DNA from 3 places in the Jeotgalibaca porci genome. Region 2 is predicted to be linked to each of the others. Evidence: a T-box and tRNA genes for the amino acid it is inferred to sense, from the RefSeq annotation. Region 2 holds a T-box; the other regions hold tRNA genes.
What was found. A T-box is a leader RNA that pairs with one kind of tRNA and senses whether it is charged. The one in region 2 lies ahead of ileS (isoleucine--tRNA ligase), so its partner is inferred to be a tRNA-Ile.
Positions count from the first base shown of each region.

Region 1 (3,627 bases), 690 kb from region 2:
TTATCGGGCGGGGAGACAGTGTCAGTCGGGCAGTTTGACTGGGGCGGTCGCCTCCTAAAAAGTAACGGAGGCGCCCAAAGGTTCCCTCAGAATGGTTGGAAATCATTCGTAGAGTGCAAAGGCAGAAGGGAGCTTGACTGCGAGACAGACAAGTCGAGCAGGGACGAAAGTCGGGCTTAGTGATCCGGTGGTACCGCATGGAAGGGCCATCGCTCAACGGATAAAAGCTACCCTGGGGATAACAGGCTTATCTCCCCCAAGAGTTCACATCGACGGGGAGGTTTGGCACCTCGATGTCGGCTCGTCGCATCCTGGGGCTGTAGTCGGTCCCAAGGGTTGGGCTGTTCGCCCATTAAAGCGGCACGCGAGCTGGGTTCAGAACGTCGTGAGACAGTTCGGTCCCTATCCGTCGCGGGCGTTGGAAATTTGAGAGGAGCTGTCCTTAGTACGAGAGGACCGGGATGGACACACCGCTGGTGTACCAGTTGTTCTGCCAAGGGCATTGCTGGGTAGCTATGTGTGGAAGGGATAAACGCTGAAAGCATCTAAGCGTGAAGCCCCCCTCGAGATGAGATTTCCCATCATCTAGAATGAGTAAGACCCCTGAGAGACGATCAGGTAGATAGGCTAGGAGTGGAAGTGCAGCGATGTATGGAGCGGACTAGTACTAATCGGTCGAGGACTTAACCAAGATTTAGAATAAAAAAAGCAAGCGATGAATGAGCTTTGGTCAGCTGTTCAGTCGTGTTATGGATTCAGTTTTGAGGGAACGTTGTTCCTTTAATTAAATAATTGTGCGGTGACGATGGCGAGAAGGTCACACCTGTTCCCATCCCGAACACAGAAGTTAAGCTTCTTAGCGCCGATTGTAGTGAAGGGTTTCCCTTTGTGAGAGTAGGACGTTGCCGCGCATTTGTTTTTATTAATAATCTTTCTAATTTTGCTTGCAGAATATAGGAGGATATTGTATTATATTCAAGAACTCTCGTTTATGAGGGAGGTTTAGCTCAGCTGGGAGAGCATCTGCCTTACAAGCAGAGGGTCGGCGGTTCGATCCCGTCAACCTCCATTATCTGACTTTCAAACGGATCAGATAAAGAGATTTAATTTATTTGAGGCATTAGCTCAGTTGGTAGAGCATCTGACTTTTAATCAGAGGGTCGCAGGTTCGAACCCTGCATGCCTCATTCTATTATTAATAATAGAAAACGCGGGTGTGGCGGAATTGGCAGACGCACTAGATTTAGGATCTAGCGCCGCAAGGCGTGGGGGTTCAAGTCCCTTCACCCGCATATTAGCCGGCTTAGCTCAGTTGGTAGAGCATCTGATTTGTAATCAGAGGGTCGAGGGTTCAAGTCCTTTAGCCGGCATTTTTTTGCGGAAGTAGCTCAGTGGTAGAGCACCACCTTGCCAAGGTGGGGGTCGCGGGTTCGAACCCCGTCTTCCGCTTCATAAGTCTTCTCGATTATGAAGAATTTTTTCTAATATGCCGGGGTGGCGGAATTGGCAGACGCACAGGACTTAAAATCCTGCGGTGAGTTTCACCGTATCGGTTCGACCCCGATTCTCGGCATTGTTTTATACGCAGCCATAGCTCAACTGGATAGAGTACCTGACTACGAATCAGGCGGTTGTAGGTTCGACTCCTACTGGTTGCATTTTTATTATCGGGAAGTAGCTCAGCTTGGTAGAGCACTTGGTTTGGGACCAAGGGGTCGCAGGTTCGAATCCTGTCTTCCCGATTAACAATAACCATTTTGGTTTATTGTCTTGGCGGTGTAGCTCAGCTGGCTAGAGCGTCCGGTTCATACCCGGGAGGTCGTGGGTTCGATTCCCTCCGCCGCTATTACTTGCAAATGGATCAGCTTATAATAATGTTATTATTGACAGCCTGGACCTTTAGCTCAGTTGGTTAGAGCAGACGGCTCATAACCGTCCGGTCGCAGGTTCGAGTCCTGCAAGGTCCATATTATGGTTATGGGGAAGTACTCAAGAGGCTGAAGAGGCGCCCCTGCTAAGGGTGTAGGTCGGATCATACCGGCGCGAGGGTTCAAATCCCTCCTTCTCCGTTGCAGTTTTATTATTTATTTACCATGGCCCGTTGGTCAAGCGGTTAAGACACCGCCCTTTCACGGCGGTAACACGGGTTCGAGTCCCGTACGGGTCATTGTCATTGTTTATGACATATTTTAATATCAGCTTATTTCGGAGGATTACCCAAGTCCGGCTGAAGGGAACGGTCTTGAAAACCGTCAGGCGTGTAAAAGCGTGCAAGGGTTCGAATCCCTTATCCTCCTTCATTATCTTTTTATGAGATATGACATATTATTTTATTATCGCGGGGTAGAGCAGTTGGCAGCTCGTCGGGCTCATAACCCGGAGGTCACAGGTTCGAGTCCTGTCCCCGCAATTATCATGTTCATAGCATCATGATACACGTGAGCATTTGCTCACATTTACTTTTTAAATGCCGGTTCCGTGGTGTAGGGGTCAACATGCCTGCCTGTCACGCAGGAGATCGCGGGTTCAAATCCCGTCGGGACCGCCATGCGGGTGTAGTTTAGTGGTAAAACCACAGCCTTCCAAGCTGTTGTCGGGAGTTCGATTCTCCTCACCCGCTTTTTTTATGGGCCTATAGCTCAGCTGGTTAGAGCGCACGCCTGATAAGCGTGAGGTCGATGGTTCGAGTCCATTTAGGCCCATTTTTTTATTTACATGGCCCGTTGGTCAAGCGGTTAAGACACCGCCCTTTCACGGCGGTAACACGGGTTCGAGTCCCGTACGGGTCATATTTTTGTTTTACAGTACATGGAGGTTTAGCTCAGCTGGGAGAGCATCTGCCTTACAAGCAGAGGGTCGGCGGTTCGATCCCGTCAACCTCCATTGGTTCCGTGGTGTAGGGGTCAACATGCCTGCCTGTCACGCAGGAGATCGCGGGTTCAAATCCCGTCGGGACCGTTATTATCTTCTTAATGTATAGCTGCATAAGGAAGTATAATTCACTTGGACGTATGTCCACAGTATTGTTTCACAGATTGGCCTGGTAGCTCAGTTGGTAGAGCACTTGATTGAAGCTCAAGGTGTCGGCGGTTCGATTCCGTCCCAGGCCACCATGGAGGGGTAGCGAAGTGGCTAAACGCGGCGGACTGTAAATCCGCTCCTTCGGGTTCGGCAGTTCGAATCTGCCCCCCTCCATTAATTTTTTATCCATAGGGGTATAGTTTAAAGGTAGAACTACGGTCTCCAAAACCGTCAGTGTGGGTTCAATTCCTACTACCCCTGTTTGGATTATTATGGCGATTGTGGCGAAGTGGTTAACGCACCGGTTTGTGGATCCGGCATTCGTGGGTTCAATTCCCATCAGTCGCCCCATTTTTGGGCTATAGCCAAGCGGTAAGGCAACGGACTTTGACTCCGTCATCGTTGGTTCGAATCCAGCTAGCCCAGTTAATACAAGTTATATGGCGGTATAGCCAAGTGGTAAGGCACAGGTCTGCAAAACCTTCATCACCGGTTCAAATCCGGTTACCGCCTTTCCCATTAGGGATGAAAATTTGCAAAAATAATGTAATGCCGGCGTGGCGGAATAGGCAGACGCGCTGGACTCAAAATCCAGTGCCCGCGAGG
Region 1 covers NZ_CP049889.1:1,211,605-1,215,231, forward strand. Annotated here, with positions in the region: rRNA gene G7058_RS06140 (23S ribosomal RNA) at 1-691, shown strand, start outside; rRNA gene rrf (5S ribosomal RNA) at 796-911, shown strand; tRNA gene G7058_RS06150 (tRNA-Val) at 997-1,069, shown strand; tRNA gene G7058_RS06155 (tRNA-Lys) at 1,115-1,187, shown strand; tRNA gene G7058_RS06160 (tRNA-Leu) at 1,211-1,292, shown strand; tRNA gene G7058_RS06165 (tRNA-Thr) at 1,298-1,370, shown strand; tRNA gene G7058_RS06170 (tRNA-Gly) at 1,378-1,449, shown strand; tRNA gene G7058_RS06175 (tRNA-Leu) at 1,489-1,573, shown strand; tRNA gene G7058_RS06180 (tRNA-Arg) at 1,585-1,658, shown strand; tRNA gene G7058_RS06185 (tRNA-Pro) at 1,669-1,742, shown strand; tRNA gene G7058_RS06190 (tRNA-Met) at 1,773-1,846, shown strand; tRNA gene G7058_RS06195 (tRNA-Ile) at 1,894-1,967, shown strand; tRNA gene G7058_RS06200 (tRNA-Ser) at 1,980-2,069, shown strand; tRNA gene G7058_RS06205 (tRNA-Glu) at 2,096-2,167, shown strand; tRNA gene G7058_RS06210 (tRNA-Ser) at 2,208-2,297, shown strand; tRNA gene G7058_RS06215 (tRNA-Met) at 2,338-2,410, shown strand; tRNA gene G7058_RS06220 (tRNA-Asp) at 2,473-2,548, shown strand; tRNA gene G7058_RS06225 (tRNA-Gly) at 2,550-2,620, shown strand; tRNA gene G7058_RS06230 (tRNA-Ile) at 2,629-2,702, shown strand; tRNA gene G7058_RS06235 (tRNA-Glu) at 2,718-2,789, shown strand; tRNA gene G7058_RS06240 (tRNA-Val) at 2,811-2,883, shown strand; tRNA gene G7058_RS06245 (tRNA-Asp) at 2,886-2,958, shown strand; tRNA gene G7058_RS06250 (tRNA-Phe) at 3,038-3,113, shown strand; tRNA gene G7058_RS06255 (tRNA-Tyr) at 3,115-3,195, shown strand; tRNA gene G7058_RS06260 (tRNA-Trp) at 3,212-3,282, shown strand; tRNA gene G7058_RS06265 (tRNA-His) at 3,297-3,372, shown strand; tRNA gene G7058_RS06270 (tRNA-Gln) at 3,377-3,447, shown strand; tRNA gene G7058_RS06275 (tRNA-Cys) at 3,464-3,534, shown strand; tRNA gene G7058_RS06280 (tRNA-Leu) at 3,573-3,627, shown strand, end outside.
Region 1: it encodes a tRNA-Ile, which carries the amino acid that the T-box ahead of ileS (isoleucine--tRNA ligase) is inferred to sense. The anticodon was not compared.

Region 2 (3,627 bases):
GTGGAGTACGGCGCACAGGCAATTCTTATATTTCTTCTTCGCTTAGTCCTATAGTCAGGAATGGAGGGGAGCACGATGGAGCAAGTGTACCAACATTTTCGTAAAGAAGAACAACCGTTTATTGATATGGTCGAATCTTGGGTCGTACAGGTGCAGCAACAATATGCACCGTACCTCACCGACTTTCTTGATCCGCGGCAACAATACATCATTGAGATGGTAATCGGTAAAAGAGGCGAAGTTCGCACACAGTTTTATGGTGGTTATGAAGCTGCCGAGAGAAAGCGTGCCTTGATTTATCCGGATTATTTCCAACCCAAGTTGGAAGACTTCGAACTGCTTTTGATCGAAGTGAATTATCCCGAAAAGTTTACAACCTTGTCTCATGGACAAATACTAGGTACCTTAGTGGGATCTGGTCTGCGCCGTGAGATGTTTGGTGATATTATGTCGGATGGAGTGCGTTGGCAGTTTTATGTATCTGAGTCAGTGCGGGACTATGTATTGTCTCAAGTGACAAAGGTAGGTAAGACAACCGTTCGCTTAGAACAAAAAGAATATACAGATTTACTGGTTCCAACTGATGATTGGGCCGTTGAACATGATACAGTCAGCTCGCTTCGCATAGATACCTTAATTTCTTCTGTCTACAATATTTCGCGTCAACGCGCAAAAGAACTTGTTTCAGGAGGAAAGGTCAAACTGAACTGGGCAACCTATGACCGTCCCGACTTTGAATTGGGTCTGCGGGACATTCTCTCAATAAGAGGGTATGGACGTATCCAACTTAGAGAAATTGAAGGAAAATCAAAAAAAGATAAATGGCGCATTGAAATAGGCGTCCTTCGTAAATGAACAAAGTTGAGAGGAATGGTAGAGACATGGCAATAACACCGTTAGATATCCAACACAAAGAATTTGATGCAAAAATGAGAGGCTATGACAAAGAACAAGTCGATGACTTTCTGGATCAGGTAAAACATGAATTTGAGTTGTTACTGAAAGATCAAAAAGATGCAGAAAAAAATCTTAAGTTCGCCGAAGAGAAATTACAACATTTTGAGACACTTCAAGATGCTCTTAATAAATCTATTGTCGTTGCACAGGATGCAGCCGATCGTTTGAAAGAAAATGCACGTAAAGAAGCTGAAATAATTTTATTTGAAGCTGAAAAAAGTGCAGATAAATTATTGAAAGAAGCCGCTGAAAAAGCAGATGACATTAATCGCGAAACAGCAAATGTTCGTCGTGAAAGTCGTAACTTCAGACAAAAACTACAATTGATGGTTGAAACGCAAATGAATTTAATCAATAATGAAGAATGGGATATCTTGTTGAACACAACACCTGAAAAAGATATTCATACACCGACATTGGATGAAGTATTGATGAATCGCACTCATAAAGTTGATGATTTGGCGAAAGCATCCAATTTTGATACAGAAGTTACCGAAGACGAAGATGAAGGACAAGTAGAAGCTATTGATATTTCTACAGAAACAAAGTAGAATACATGAGTAATTAATGATTGGAACAACCGGAATTTATATACTTATAGCGAGTTGACGAACGGTGCAAGGTCAACAGTCTCTGTAAATAAAGGATCATCCATGAAATATTTTGCTGAACAATGTAGTAAGCAAAGTCGCTTAAACAGCGTTAACCGTTTCCGAGAGAAAGCTTATTTAATGCTTTAAAATTGGGTGGTACCACGAAGACTTCGTCCCTATACCAGGGAGGAGTCTTTTTATTTTCCCGAAAAAAATAAATTAATGGAGGAATACAATTCATGAAAATGAAAGAAACCCTGCTTTTAGGAAAAACTGCTTTTCCTATGAAAGCAAACTTGCCAGTCCGTGAACTAGAACGCGAAAAAGAGTGGGAAGAAAACCGCGTTTATGAGAAACGTCAAGAGAAGAATGCTGGCAAACCAACGTTTGTCTTACACGATGGCCCGCCATATGCAAACGGTGCAGTCCACATGGGACATGCCTTGAACAAAATCAGTAAAGACATTATCGTACGTTCAAAATCAATGGCAGGCTTCAGAGCGCCGTACGTACCCGGTTGGGATACGCATGGTTTGCCAATCGAACAAGCTTTGACTAACTCAGGTGTAAACCGTAAAGAAATGAGTTTAGCTGAGTTCCGTAAGATGTGTGAAGATTACGCATGGCAACAAATTGACGGCCAACGTATCGTATTCAAACGCTTGGGAATCGCCGGCGATTGGGATGAGCCTTATGTAACGATGACTCCGGAATACGAAGAAGCAGAAATCCGTGTATTCGGTAAAATGGCTGAAAAAGGCTATATTTACAAAGGTTTGAAACCTATTTACTGGTCACCATCGAGTGAATCATCATTAGCTGAAGCAGAAATTGAATATAAAGATGTGAAATCTGCATCTATTTATGTTTCTTTCCCAGTTAAAGATGGTAAAGGTTTGTTGGAGTCAGATACATCATTTGTAATCTGGACAACAACACCATGGACATTGCCTGCTAACTTGGGTATTTCTGTCCATCCTGATTTCAAATATGTGCAAGTTGAAGCAGACGGTAAAAAATTCGTTGTGGCTGAAGGATTGCTTGAAACAGTAACCAATGAAATTGGTTGGGAGTCTGTTTCAGTATTGAAAGAGTTGGGCGGCTACGAATTAGACCGCATGACAGCACAACATCCGTTCTACGACCGCGAATCACTCGTAATGACCGGAGATCACGTAACATTGGAAGCTGGTACAGGACTTGTGCATACGGCTCCAGGACACGGGGATGACGACTACATTATTGGTCGTAAATACGGTTTAGACGTTCTTTCTCCAGTTGACGACCGTGGATGCTTCACAAATGAAGCACCTGGTTTTGAAGGTATCTTCTACGATAAAGCAAACAAATTGATTACAGAATTGTTGGAAGAAAAAGGGCACTTATTGAAATTAGACTTCTTCACGCACAGCTACCCGCATGACTGGCGTACGAAAAAACCGGTTATCTTCCGGGCAACACCACAATGGTTTGCATCAATCGATAAATTCCGTCAAGATATCTTGGACGAAATCGAGAATGTGAATTGGATTCACCCATCCGGTAAAGTACGTATTCACAACATGATCCGCGACCGTGGTGACTGGGTTATTTCCCGTCAACGTGTATGGGGTGTTCCGCTGCCAATTTTCTACGCAGAAAATAACGAACCAATTATCACACCAGAAACAATTGATCATGTAGCGAAATTAATCGGCGAAAATGGTTCAAATGTTTGGTTTGAACGTGAAGCGAAGGATTTACTACCAGAAGGCTTTACGCATGAAGGTAGCCCGAACGGTTTATTTACAAAAGAAACAGATATCATGGACGTTTGGTTTGACTCTGGTTCTTCACATGAAGCAGTCTTGCGTAAGCGCGATGATTTAACTTTCCCAGCAGATATGTACTTGGAAGGATCCGACCAATACCGTGGTTGGTTCAACTCAAGTTTGACAACAAGTGTGGCTATCAACGAAGTTGCGCCATATAAGAATGTCCTTTCCCAAGGGTTCGTCTTGGACGGCGAAGGCCGCAAAATGAGTAAATCAATCGGTAATACTGTTCTTCCTGAGAAAGTAATTAAGAACATGGGTGC
Region 2 covers NZ_CP049889.1:520,203-523,829, reverse strand. Annotated here, with positions in the region: gene G7058_RS02725 (YggT family protein) at 1-54, shown strand, start outside; gene G7058_RS02720 (YlmH family RNA-binding protein) at 76-855, shown strand; gene G7058_RS02715 (DivIVA domain-containing protein) at 882-1,508, shown strand; T-box leader at 1,516-1,731, shown strand; gene ileS (isoleucine--tRNA ligase) at 1,790-3,627, shown strand, end outside.

Region 3 (3,627 bases), 310 kb from region 2:
GTAGGACGTTGCCGCGCACTTGTTTTTTTGTCTATTTTATTTATGGAGGTTTAGCTCAGCTGGGAGAGCATCTGCCTTACAAGCAGAGGGTCGGCGGTTCGATCCCGTCAACCTCCATTATCTGACTTTCAAACGGGTCAGATAAAGAGATTTAATTTATTTGAGGCATTAGCTCAGTTGGTAGAGCATCTGACTTTTAATCAGAGGGTCGCAGGTTCGAACCCTGCATGCCTCATTCTATTATTAATAATAGAAAACGCGGGTGTGGCGGAATTGGCAGACGCACTAGATTTAGGATCTAGCGCCGCAAGGCGTGGGGGTTCAAGTCCCTTCACCCGCATATTAGCCGGCTTAGCTCAGTTGGTAGAGCATCTGATTTGTAATCAGAGGGTCGAGGGTTCAAGTCCTTTAGCCGGCATTTTTTTGCGGAAGTAGCTCAGTGGTAGAGCACCACCTTGCCAAGGTGGGGGTCGCGGGTTCGAACCCCGTCTTCCGCTTTTGCATATTGCAGCCATAGCTCAACTGGATAGAGTACCTGACTACGAATCAGGCGGTTGTAGGTTCGACTCCTACTGGTTGCATTTTTAACATCGGGAAGTAGCTCAGCTTGGTAGAGCACTTGGTTTGGGACCAAGGGGTCGCAGGTTCGAATCCTGTCTTCCCGATATAGTAATAGTATTATGGGGGCTTAGCTCAGCTGGGAGAGCGCCTGCCTTGCACGCAGGAGGTCAGCGGTTCGATCCCGCTAGTCTCCATTCCATATACTTAGCGGTGTAGCTCAGCTGGCTAGAGCGTCCGGTTCATACCCGGGAGGTCGTGGGTTCGATTCCCTCCGCCGCTATACCAGATATCTTGCTACTTATGCAGCGAAATAAATGGAATTAAAGACAATTAATATTATCGCGGGGTAGAGCAGTTGGCAGCTCGTCGGGCTCATAATCCGGAGGTCACAGGTTCGAGTCCTGTCCCCGCAATTTCATGACTGTGTGAAATAAAACAGAAGTGACTCAGAAATAGGCTTGGTAGCTCAGTTGGTAGAGCACTTGATTGAAGCTCAAGGTGTCGGCGGTTCGATTCCGTCCCAAGCCATTTTAGCGGGTGTAGTTTAGTGGTAAAACCACAGCCTTCCAAGCTGTTGTCGGGAGTTCGATTCTCCTCACCCGCTTCTGAGGGCCTATAGCTCAGCTGGTTAGAGCGCACGCCTGATAAGCGTGAGGTCGATGGTTCGAGTCCATTTAGGCCCATTTAAACGTTTTTTGGGGAAGTACTCAAGAGGCTGAAGAGGCGCCCCTGCTAAGGGTGTAGGTCGGATCATACCGGCGCGAGGGTTCAAATCCCTCCTTCTCCGTATTACAATTTTATTTCATGGCCCGTTGGTCAAGCGGTTAAGACACCGCCCTTTCACGGCGGTAACACGGGTTCGAGTCCCGTACGGGTCATTGTCATTGTTTATGACATATTTTAATATCAGCTTATTTCGGAGGATTACCCAAGTCCGGCTGAAGGGAACGGTCTTGAAAACCGTCAGGCGTGTAAAAGCGTGCAAGAGTTCGAATCTCTTATCCTCCTTTGATATCTTTTTATAGATATCCAAAATATATTAATATTTTATTATCGCGGGGTAGAGCAGTTGGCAGCTCGTCGGGCTCATAATCCGGAGGTCACAGGTTCGAGTCCTGTCCCCGCAATTTCATGATTGTTTTGCTTTAGCAACTTTCAAGCATGATACACTTGAGTGCAAACTCACAGTGTTATTTTTTTCGGTTCCGTGGTGTAGGGGTCAACATGCCTGCCTGTCACGCAGGAGATCGCGGGTTCAAATCCCGTCGGGACCGCCACGCGGGTGTAGTTTAGTGGTAAAACCACAGCCTTCCAAGCTGTTGTCGGGAGTTCGATTCTCCTCACCCGCTTAATTGAGTACAGTAAAGCCCTCAACTATTACTAATATAGTTGAGGGCTTTTTTCGGTTCTATGTCAAATAGTGTTGGTGGACCCTATGAAAGTCAAAGCGAGAATTAATTTTTCGCTTTGACTTTTTTTATTCACCTTGGTGAGCTAGTTCATCCTGATAGTGCAATGCCTTCGGCTCAAAACGACTTGCTGTCAGACGATAACTGATGAGAATCCGTGCACGCAGGTGACTATAATTTCGGTAACCAAACCCAGAACGTTTGATGTTCTTGATTTTATTATTGACGCCTTCAATTGCCCCGTTAGAAAGGGTATATAAACAGGCGTTGCGAATGCCTTTTTGATGCTTAAATAAAGTCTGGACGGTTGTACGGACTTTCCTTGGTAACGCATATTTTTTGGACTCTTCTAAGGTAGTGTTAAACTGTTCAAAATCATGGTTATGGAGCGCGAAACGGAGGTCATTTACCAACTTGTAGACGTGACGCAACCGCGGGTTGAGAGACAATAAATAATCAATCATCATCTTTTCAGTCATAAGTCCGTCATAAAGGCGATCTGTCTTGTAATCGGTAAAATTTAATTCCCATTCGTTCTTCAAAAGTAACTTCCATTGTTTCTTTAACTTACGGTAATCTGTCGCACTTTTATTGCGTATTTCATTCATCACACGTATTCGGAACGTATTCAGAGCGCGATTCAGATGCTGCACAATATGAAAACGATCGATGATAACCTCAGCTTTTGGGAAACAGTTCTTTACCACCTCCAAATACGGTGAGTACATATCCATGGTAACGGTCTTGACGCTGTAACGGGAATCTTTAGGATACCGCATAAAGTAATCAATCAAGTGAACCTTTCTCCTGTCTTCGACGACATCGATTAACCGATGGTTTTGGGCATCAAGAAACAGAAAACTCATAGACCCCGAGACATTTTTAACAGACTTAAATTCATCGATAGAGAGGTGCTGCGGTAAATAAAGATACTTGGAAGCTAATGGTTCCCCGACCTTTTCAAGTACACGTATAACAGTGCTATTGGAAACAGAAAGATGCTGTGCCACCAATTTCATGGACTGTATTTCACGTAATTCCATCGCAATTGTCCGCTTGATAATATTAGAAATAAAACAATGCCGTTCAACCAGTTTTGTTTCAGCGATAAACGTTTGGTCACAATGCTTGCACAAGAAACGTTGTTTCTTTAGACGCAGAAGAAGCGGTTGAAAATTGATGTGTGTCAGCTTGATAGTGGATATTTTTGTTCCATTCTTAATAATGTCTTGATGAGAATGATTGACGACACCACATTTTTCACAATAATGTGGCGTGTATGTCAGTTTTCCTTGCAAGATCATATGATTAACTTCTTTGCTTTTCTTAAATTCCAATGGAATTTCTTCCAATTGAATATTTGGGTCTTCTATTCCGAGCATTTTTTTAATACAATAAGTTTGGGTCATGTGAATCCTCCTGTTGTTTTGTGTGGTAACTTAATTATAGGGGTTCACGGACCTTTTTTGTCTTTAAAAACAGAAAAAGTGCCGGTGAATCATTTCGATTCACCAACACTATTTACTATAGAGCCCTTTTTTCTATGTATAATCTGGCTTTATGCAGGGTACTGTACCAATATGGCATATAAAACAATTGTTATTAAGATGATTAAATTTAGATAATTATCCATACGCATGGATATACGAAACTTTTT
Region 3 covers NZ_CP049889.1:212,368-215,994, reverse strand. Annotated here, with positions in the region: rRNA gene rrf (5S ribosomal RNA) at 1-17, shown strand, start outside; tRNA gene G7058_RS01280 (tRNA-Val) at 45-117, shown strand; tRNA gene G7058_RS01275 (tRNA-Lys) at 163-235, shown strand; tRNA gene G7058_RS01270 (tRNA-Leu) at 259-340, shown strand; tRNA gene G7058_RS01265 (tRNA-Thr) at 346-418, shown strand; tRNA gene G7058_RS01260 (tRNA-Gly) at 426-497, shown strand; tRNA gene G7058_RS01255 (tRNA-Arg) at 508-581, shown strand; tRNA gene G7058_RS01250 (tRNA-Pro) at 592-665, shown strand; tRNA gene G7058_RS01245 (tRNA-Ala) at 683-755, shown strand; tRNA gene G7058_RS01240 (tRNA-Met) at 768-841, shown strand; tRNA gene G7058_RS01235 (tRNA-Met) at 902-974, shown strand; tRNA gene G7058_RS01230 (tRNA-Phe) at 1,017-1,089, shown strand; tRNA gene G7058_RS01225 (tRNA-Gly) at 1,095-1,165, shown strand; tRNA gene G7058_RS01220 (tRNA-Ile) at 1,171-1,244, shown strand; tRNA gene G7058_RS01215 (tRNA-Ser) at 1,259-1,348, shown strand; tRNA gene G7058_RS01210 (tRNA-Glu) at 1,368-1,439, shown strand; tRNA gene G7058_RS01205 (tRNA-Ser) at 1,480-1,569, shown strand; tRNA gene G7058_RS01200 (tRNA-Met) at 1,616-1,688, shown strand; tRNA gene G7058_RS01195 (tRNA-Asp) at 1,763-1,838, shown strand; tRNA gene G7058_RS01190 (tRNA-Gly) at 1,840-1,910, shown strand; gene G7058_RS01185 (ISL3 family transposase) at 2,039-3,379, opposite strand; gene G7058_RS01180 (hypothetical protein) at 3,529-3,627, opposite strand, start outside.
Region 3: it encodes a tRNA-Ile, which carries the amino acid that the T-box ahead of ileS (isoleucine--tRNA ligase) is inferred to sense. The anticodon was not compared.